DNA from 2 places in the Neorhizobium tunisiense genome. Region 2 is predicted to be linked to the other one. Evidence: riboswitches for the same ligand, from Rfam matches in the RefSeq annotation. Region 2 holds a riboswitch; the other holds the start of a gene.

Region 1 (4,407 bases), on a different contig from region 2:
GGCTCCACCTGCATGCCGGCGCCGGCAAGCAGCGGCGCGCCGCCGAAGCTCAGGAAAATATCGTCAAGTTTCAGAATTGGGGGCGCCAAAGTCAGGCTCCTGTAAAGTCGTAGGGGCGGGCAAGGATCATGGCCCTGCCGCTCTTTAGATGGAATTCCACAGGGCCTTCCGCAACGTTGGAGACGGTGCGCGAGGAGCCGAAGGGAAGCGAGAAGTTGTCGAGCGGATATCGTGCGCCGATGATATCGAGCCCTTCGAGGGCTGAAAAACCGACGACGGAAAAGAGCGAACCCCTGGGCAGGTCGAGCGTCTTGCCATTGCCGGGGAGGAGAGGGGTTGCCTCCTCGTCGCCGGCGGCGAGCATGACGTCAAGGCCGCCTTCCGCCAGGCTCATGGCATGAAAAAAGTGCTGGAGCGCATGGTCGCTGCGCTCGCCGCCCATGGCGCCGGCGAAGATCAGTCGCGTGGCTCCGCGCCGGATTGCCTCAGCCGTGGCGATCTCGCCGTCCGTCTCGTTCTTGGCCGGCGGAAAGGCCTGCCGTTCGACGCCCGGGAACTGCGCGATCAGCGCGGCATCAGAGGAATCGAAATCGCCGACCCAGAGTTCCGGCGTGACGCCCAGCGCCAACGCATGCCGCATGCCGCTGTCGGCCGCGATGAAGCGGCTGCCGGCAACCGCGTCCCGCAGGCGGTCGGTGACGGTCAGATTGCCGCCGAGCAGAATGGTGAAGGTCGAATGGCTCATGCGCATTGCCCATAGCGCAAAGCCGGCACAAAGGGAAAGCTGTTGCACCGCCACGGGTGAGCTTTTAGTTTGCGGCGCGTTCACCGATCAGGATCACGAGATGCAGTTTCAGGGTACAGCGGACTATATTGCCGACAAGGATCTGATGGTGGCGGTCAACGCTGCGATCCGGCTCGAACGTCCGTTGCTGGTGAAAGGCGAGCCCGGCACCGGCAAGACCGAACTGGCGCGGCAGGTGGCCGCCGCCCTCGGCCTCGACCTGATCGAGTGGAACATCAAGTCCACCACGAAGGCGCAGCAGGGGCTTTACGAATACGACGCCGTCTCGCGGCTGCGCGACAGCCAGCTCGGCGACGAGCGCGTCCACGATGTCGCGAACTACATCCGTCGCGGCAAGCTGTGGCAGGCCTTTGCCTCCGACAGGAAGCTCGTCCTGCTGATCGACGAGATCGACAAGGCCGATATCGAATTCCCGAACGACCTGCTGCAGGAACTCGACCGCATGGAATTCCATGTCTACGAGACCGGCGAAATGGTGCGCGCCAAGGTCTGGCCGATCGTCATCATCACCTCCAATAACGAGAAGGAACTGCCGGACGCCTTCCTGCGCCGCTGTTTCTTCCACTATATCCGCTTCCCGGATGTCGATACGCTCGCCCGCATCGTCGAGGTTCATTATCCCGGCATCAAGCAGACGCTGGTGCGCAATGCGCTCACCCAATTCTACGAAATCCGCGAGATGCCGGGACTGAAGAAGAAGCCCTCGACCTCCGAAGCGCTCGACTGGATCCGGCTTCTGGTCTCCGACGACGTCGACCCTTCGGACCTGCGCGGTGACGTCAAGAACGCGCTGCCGAAGCTGCATGGCGCTCTCCTCAAGAACGAGCAGGACGTGCATCTGTTCGAGCGGATGGCCTTCATGGCGCGGCGGGAGCGGTAAGCGGTAAATTATGCTCCCATTGACGCCGGGCATGGCAAGGCGTATTTGAGCTTTTCAGAATTCGTGGTGATTTGGCCGGCCGGCTTGCAGCCACGTTAAAAAAGTCGCTAAAGGGCCGCGAGAAGATGTCTTCCCACGGACCGGTTGCGATTTTTATCGTTGCCGGTTTTTATTTTTGTTGGGTTTGAGACATGCCGATCAAGATTCCCGATACGCTGCCCGCATTCAGCACGCTCGTTTCCGAAGGCGTGCGGGTGATGACCGAAACCATGGCGGTGCGGCAGGACATTCGTCCGTTGCAGATCGGGCTCTTGAACCTCATGCCAAACAAGATCAAGACCGAGCTGCAGATGGCCCGCCTGGTCGGCGCCTCACCGCTGCAGGTCGAGTTCTCGCTGATCCGCATCGGCGGCCACAGGGCGAAGAACACGTCGGAAGACCATCTCCTTTCCTTCTACGAGACCTGGGAAGAGGTGAAGCACCGCAAGTTCGACGGCTTCATCATCACCGGCGCCCCGATCGAGACGCTTGCCTTCGAGGACGTCACCTATTGGGACGAGATGAGGCAAATCCTCGACTGGACCGCGACCAACGTGCATTCGACCATGAATGTCTGCTGGGGCGCGATGGCGGCCATCTATCATTTCCATGGCGTGCCGAAATACGAGCTCAAGGAAAAGGCGTTCGGCGTCTATCGCCACCGCAATCTCGTGCCGTCCTCGATCTATCTCAACGGCTTTTCGGACGATTTTCAGGTGCCGGTGTCGCGCTGGACGGAAGTCCGCCGCGCCGACATCGAGAAGAACCCAAACCTCGAAATCCTGATGGAATCCGAGGAAATGGGCATCTGCCTGGTGCACGAGAAGGCCGGCAAGCGGCTCTACATGTTCAACCATGTGGAATACGACTCCACCTCGCTGGCGGACGAATATTTCCGCGACGTTAATGCCGGCGTACCGATCAAGATGCCGCACAACTACTTCCCGCATAACGACGATACGCTGACGCCCTTGAACCGGTGGCGCAGCCATGCCCATCTTCTGTTCGGCAACTGGATCAACGAGATCTACCAGACGACCCCTTATGATCTGGAGAAGATCGGCACCGAATAGGTTTCGACGCGATGTTCATCCCTTTCTTCCTTCACCTGAAAGAAGCCAAAATCCCGGTGACGCTGCGGGAATTCCTGGACCTTCTTGGAGGCATGGAAGAGGGGATCGCGGATTTCGATGTCGAAGCCTTCTATTTCCTCGCCCGCACCGCGCTGGTGAAGGACGAGCGGCATATCGACAGGTTCGACCGGGTCTTTTCCTCCTATTTCCGCGGACTGGAGATGGTCTCCGGCGAGCCGGGCCTGGATATCGCCAACATCCCGGAGGAATGGCTGCGCAAGCTCGTCGAGAAGCATCTGACCGACGAGGAGAAAAAACTCGTCGAGTCGCTCGGTGGTTTCGAAAAACTGATGGAGACGCTGCGAAAGCGGCTGGAGGAACAGAAGGGTCGGCATCAGGGCGGCTCGAAATGGATCGGAACCGGCGGCACGTCGCCCTTCGGGGCTTATGGTTACAATCCGGAAGGGGTGCGGATCGGCCAGGACCAGTCCCGCCATCGCCGGGCGGTGAAGGTCTGGGATAGACGCGAATTCGCCGATTTCGACGATAAGGTCGAGCTCGGTACCCGCAACATCAAGCTGGCGCTGAAGCGTCTGCGCCGCTGGGTGCGGGAAGGGGCGGCCGAGGAGTTCGATCTTACCGGCACGATCCGATCCACTGCCGAACACGGTTATCTCGACGTGCAGACCCGGCCGGAACGGCGCAATGCGGTCAAGCTCCTGATGCTCTTCGATGTCGGCGGCTCGATGGACGATCATATCCGTGTCGTCGAAGAATTGTTTTCGGCGGCGCGGGCCGAGTTCAGGCATATGGAACATTTCTACTTCCACAATTGCCTCTATGAAGGCGTGTGGAAGGAGAACCGCCGCCGCTCGGACAGGATGCCGACGCTCGACCTGATCCGCAGCTACGGCGCCGACTATAAGGTGATCTTCGTCGGCGATGCCTCGATGAGCCCCTATGAGATCACCCATACGGGCGGTTCGGTGGAGCACTGGAACCAGGAACCGGGCGAGGCCTGGATCAGGCGCGTCACCGATCACTTCCATCGCTGCGTCTGGCTCAATCCGGTGCCGGACGATCATTGGAGCCATACGACCTCGATCGGGGTGATGCGGCGGCTGATGACCGAACGGATGTTTCCGCTGACGCTCGGCGGGCTGGAACAGGCAACTCGGATGCTCACTCGCTGACTTTGCTTTTCCCGGAACTTTATCGGTCTCCGGCGTTGCGGCCTGCCGTCAAATCGCGCAGTTTGCCGCAAAGCATATTGGCGGAGGAACAGTCCCATGGCGGATCAGAATTTCGAAGTTTTCGGCACCACGGAAAAGGGTGAAACCGTCTATCGCGTCCAGATCTCCGGGGGCGGGCTGACGGCGAGTGTCATCACCTGGGGCGCTGTCATCCAGGACCTCAGGCTCGAAGGCCACGAGCCCCCGCTCGTGCTCGGCTTGGAACGGTTTGAGGACTACCTGAACCACTCCCCCTATTTCGGCGCGACGCCCGGCCGTTCGTCCAATCGTATCGGTGGCGGCCGCTTCGTGCTGGATGGGAAGCAATATCAGCTGGAACTGAACGAGCGGGGCGTCACCCATCTCCATGGCGGCTCG
Region 2 (4,407 bases):
CGGCGAGGTCCTCGCCGGCATAGCCGCCATTGCCGAACATGTAGAGCCGCCGGTTCCAGTTGTCCGGCAGGGTGATTTCGAAGCGAACCTGCGGGCGGATATAGCCGGTGACCTGGCAATGGCCCGGCACGTTCCCGACGCCTGCCACATGCTTGGCCTTCAGCGTCGTGACGTCCGCAAATGACTGGCTGTTCAGCATGCCGCAGGCGATCTGCGGCGAGACGGTGGCGGATGCGAAATCCGACCTGTCCTTCTGGTCGATGAAACTGCTTTTGTTTTGTGCGTGTGCCGGAGCGAAGGTCGCAAGCGCCAGCAAGGCGCAGGCCACCAGCAGAATGGGTCTTGTTGTCAAGTTCTCCTCCCAAAGACCGTTTGACGACGACAGGATGCCGCAGGAGGGAGGGGGCAACAAATAGAAAAACCGACGCAACCCATAAGCTGAAGGTCGTCGTCGGTGGCGCGGTCTAGTTGAGAACGCGCATCAGGCCGGGCGAATCCAGCGAAAAGGCCGGGATCGTCACCTCGAAGGTCTCGCCTTCATCTGTCTGCATGTCGTAGTGGCCGAACATCAGCCCCGATGGTGTGTCGAGCGGACAGCCCGAGGAATATTCATAACTGTCGCCCGGCTTCAGCCGCGGCTGCTCGCCCACGACCCCCGGCCCGTCCACCTCGTCGACAATGCCGTTCTGGTCGGTAATATGCCAGTAGCGATGCACGAGCTGCACGGTAAGCGTCGAATGATTCTCGATGACGATGCGATATCCCCAGACATAGCGGCTCTCTTCCGGATTGGATTGCTCCTCCAGATAGTAGGGTTCGACGGCGACATCGATATCTCTTGTCCGGGCGCGATACATGCGACACCTCAACAATTCTCACTGCTTCGATATTGTACAGAGGGACCGCAACGTCAAGAATTCTCGCGGTTTGAACAACCGAGTGTGAGGATTTGTTGAAGTTAAGGATAACCGGGATGGTGAATTTCCGATGCCATACACCACCCCGGCCACTATCTCGAAAAGCGAACGCTTACATGCCCGCCTTGGAAAGCGCCTGAGCAAAATCCTCGATCAGGTCGTCGGTGTCCTCGATACCGGCCGACAGGCGCACGGTGCCGGGCGAGATGCCGAGTTCGGCACGGGCCTCGTCGGTCAGGTTCTTGTGCGTCGTCGTCGCCGGATGAGTGATCAGGCTCTTGGCGTCGCCGAGATTGTTGGAGATCCGCACGATTTCGAGCGCGTTCTGAAGCCTGAAGGCCGCGTCCTTGCCGCCCTTCAGCTCAAAGCAGACCAGCGTCGAACCCGCCTTCATCTGCCGGGCGACGATATCGGCCTGCGGATGGTCCTTGCGGCCCGGATAGATGACCTTCGCGACCTGTTTCTGGTCGGCGAGGAAGTCGGCGATCTTCGAGGCGCTTTCCGTCTGCTGCTTGACGCGCAGTGGCAGGGTCTCGATGCCTTTCAGCAGCGTCCAGGCGTTGAACGGCGACATCGCCGGGCCGGTATGGCGGAAATAGTCGTGCAGGTTCTCGTCGATCCATTCCTTGTCGGACAGCACGACACCACCAAGGCAACGGCCCTGGCCGTCGATATGCTTAGTCGCCGAATAGACGACGATATGCGCACCGAGTTCCAGCGGCTTCTGGAAGAGCGGGGTCGCAAACACGTTGTCGACGACGACCTTGGCGCCGACCTGGTTGGCGAGCCTGGCGACGCCGGCGATATCGACCACTTCGAGCGTCGGGTTGGTCGGGCTTTCCAGGAAGAACACCTTGGTCTTCGGGGTGATCGCCTTTTCCCAGTTTTCCAGGAAGCGGCCATCGACCAGCGTGCATTCGATGCCGTATTTCGGAGCGAGCGTCTCGACTACCCAGCGGCAGGAGCCGAACAGGGCGCGGGCCGCGACGATGTGGTCGCCGGCCTTCAGCTGGCAGAGGATCGCGGCGGTGACGGCAGCCATGCCCGAGGCGGTGGCGCGGGCGTCTTCGGCGCCTTCCAGCATGCACATGCGCTTTTCGAACATGTCATTGGTCGGGCTGCCGTAGCGGGCGTAGATGAAACCGTCGGTCTCGCCCTTGAAACGGGCTTCGGCCGCTTCCGAGGTGTCATAGACAAAACCCTGGGTGAGGAAGATCGCTTCCGAGGTTTCGCCATATTGCGAACGCAACGTGCCGCCGTGTACGAGCTGGGTTGCCGGGCGCCATTTGTTAGTCATGCGTGTTCCCCATTCAGAACAAAAAAACCGGTCGCATAAGCAGACCGGTTTCGCACCCGGTCTTTTTAGCCACTTATTTAACGTGGCTGCAAGCCGACCGGCCAAATCACCACGGGATAAGAGTGGCATAGCGCCACGCCCCGCTTGCGTCAATGGCTCGCATTTGGTTTTGTCGCCTCGAAAACTTTAAGAGAGACATGATGGCTCGCGAAACAGGAATTTTGGCGGACCGCGCAATCGCGGCGCTTTTCGACAGTGGACGGCTGATCTCCGAGCGCGAGCTCGATCTGGACCAGATCCAGCCTGCAAGCCTCGACCTGCGCCTGGGCGCCAAGGCTTTTCGCGTCCGCGCGAGCTTCATGCCGGGCCCGACGAGCCTCGTCTCCGACAAGCTCGATCGCCTCAAACTGCACGTGATCGACCTCTCGGAAGCCGCCGTGCTCGAAACCGGCTGCGTCTACATCGTGCCGCTGATGGAACGGCTCGACCTGCCGGCCAATATGTCCGCTTCCGCCAATCCGAAGAGCTCCACCGGCCGGCTCGACATTTTTACCCGCGTCATCACCGATTATGCCCAGGAATTCGACAAGATCCCCGCCGGGTACTCCGGGCCTCTCTATCTTGAAATCTCGCCGCGTACTTTCCCGATCGTGGTGCGCCGCGGTTCGCGCCTGTCGCAGATCCGTTTTCGCGTCGGCAACGCGCTGCTTGGCGAGCCGGACCTCCTGCAGCTCCACAACGGCGAAACCCTCGTTGCATCCGCCAAGCCGAATGTCTCCGGCGGCGGCATCGCTTTGTCCATCGATCTTTCCGGCGACAGCGCCGGCCTGATCGGCTATCGCGGCAAGCACCACACGGCCGTAGTCGATGTGGACAAAAAGGCCCAGCACGACATCTTCGATTTCTGGGAACCGCTTTACAGCCGCGGCCGCAACGAACTGATCCTTGATCCCGACGAGTTCTACATCCTCGTATCGCGCGAGGCGGTGCACGTGCCGCCGCTCTATGCGGCCGAGATGACGCCCTTCGATCCGCTGGTCGGCGAATTCCGCGTCCATTATGCCGGCTTCTTCGATCCGGGCTTCGGCCACGAGGCCGCGGGCGGGCGCGGCAGCCGCGCGGTGCTCGAAGTGCGCAGCCACGAAGTACCCTTCATCCTCGAAGACGGCCAGATCGTCGGCCGCCTCGTCTACGAACACATGCTGGAAAGACCCGAAGGCATGTACGGCGCAGGTCTCGGTTCCAACTACCAGGCCCAGGGACTGAAGCTGTCGAAGCATTTTCGCGCCTGACGCCACCTGCGGCTTGACAGGCGAAGCCGTCTGTTGGAAATCTGCGAGCCGACGCGGGTGTAGCTCAATGGTAGAGCAGCAGCTTCCCAAGCTGAATACGAGGGTTCGATTCCCTTCACCCGCTCCAGCTATCCCGTCTGCCTGAACGCGACAGTCATCGCCTCCATCATTTGATGATGGAGCGTGGGGTTAGGGAACTGCCCATATTATGGTAAGCTGCCGCACAGAGTTCCGATAACTAGAACCAGCATGCACCACGAGCCGCCATCGCAGTCGCGATGATAGGGAGGCACCGTCCATGGCTGAGGGCATAGACACGCTTTTCGCAGAGGCGGCACGCCTGGCCGCCGGCTTCCGCCAGGCCGAGCCTCGGCTCCACCGCCCGCAATTGCAGTACAAGGAATGCCTGGCGACGCTCGCCGAAGATCTCCAGGAGGAAACTCTCGCAATGGAGGAGGTCCTCCTGCATCTCGTGGAAAAGGCAGAGCCGGGGCTGCACCGAACGACGGGGCCGAGTTTCTTCGGCTGGGTAATCGGCGGCTCGCATCCGATGGGCGTGGCGGCAGACTTCCTCACCAGCGCCTGGGGGCAGAATGCAGGTAATCACACCGCGTCCCCTGCCGCCGCGTCTTTCGAGAAGGTGGCAGCCACATGGCTCCTGGACGTTCTCGGCCTGCCTGCGCAATCTTCCGTGGGCTTTGTGACAGGGGCGACTGTAGCCAACTTCAGCTGTCTGGCCGCGGCAAGAGGCGAGGTGCTTCGCCGGGCCGGCTGGAACGTCGATGCGGACGGGCTATTCGGCGCACCGCCGATCACCGTCATCATGGGTGACGATGCCCACACGACGGTTTTCTCAGCCTTGCAGTTCCTTGGACTTGGGCATGACCGCGTCGTCAGGATA

Evidence for each region. Region 2 has a riboswitch for S-adenosylmethionine ahead of ABCW43_RS08700 (O-succinylhomoserine sulfhydrylase). Riboswitches for the same ligand answer to the same signal wherever they lie in the genome.
Region 1: another riboswitch for S-adenosylmethionine. It lies ahead of metA (homoserine O-acetyltransferase MetA); the one in region 2 lies ahead of ABCW43_RS08700 (O-succinylhomoserine sulfhydrylase).

What each region holds. Positions count from the first base shown of each region.
Region 1 covers NZ_JBDIUU010000003.1:189,974-194,380, forward strand. Annotated here, with positions in the region: gene ABCW43_RS14995 (ABC-F family ATP-binding cassette domain-containing protein) at 1-89, opposite strand, end outside; gene ABCW43_RS15000 (thiamine diphosphokinase) at 92-751, opposite strand; gene ABCW43_RS15005 (AAA family ATPase) at 846-1,685, shown strand; SAM riboswitch at 1,739-1,816, shown strand; gene metA (homoserine O-acetyltransferase MetA) at 1,877-2,797, shown strand; gene ABCW43_RS15015 (vWA domain-containing protein) at 2,809-3,990, shown strand; gene ABCW43_RS15020 (aldose epimerase family protein) at 4,087-4,407, shown strand, end outside.
Region 2 covers NZ_JBDIUU010000001.1:1,659,352-1,663,758, reverse strand. Annotated here, with positions in the region: gene ABCW43_RS08710 (tannase/feruloyl esterase family alpha/beta hydrolase) at 1-352, opposite strand, end outside; gene apaG (Co2+/Mg2+ efflux facilitator ApaG/CorD) at 465-857, opposite strand; gene ABCW43_RS08700 (O-succinylhomoserine sulfhydrylase) at 1,030-2,214, opposite strand; SAM riboswitch at 2,259-2,337, opposite strand; gene ABCW43_RS08695 (2'-deoxycytidine 5'-triphosphate deaminase) at 2,412-3,506, shown strand; tRNA gene ABCW43_RS08690 (tRNA-Gly) at 3,560-3,633, shown strand; gene ABCW43_RS08685 (pyridoxal phosphate-dependent decarboxylase family protein) at 3,805-4,407, shown strand, end outside.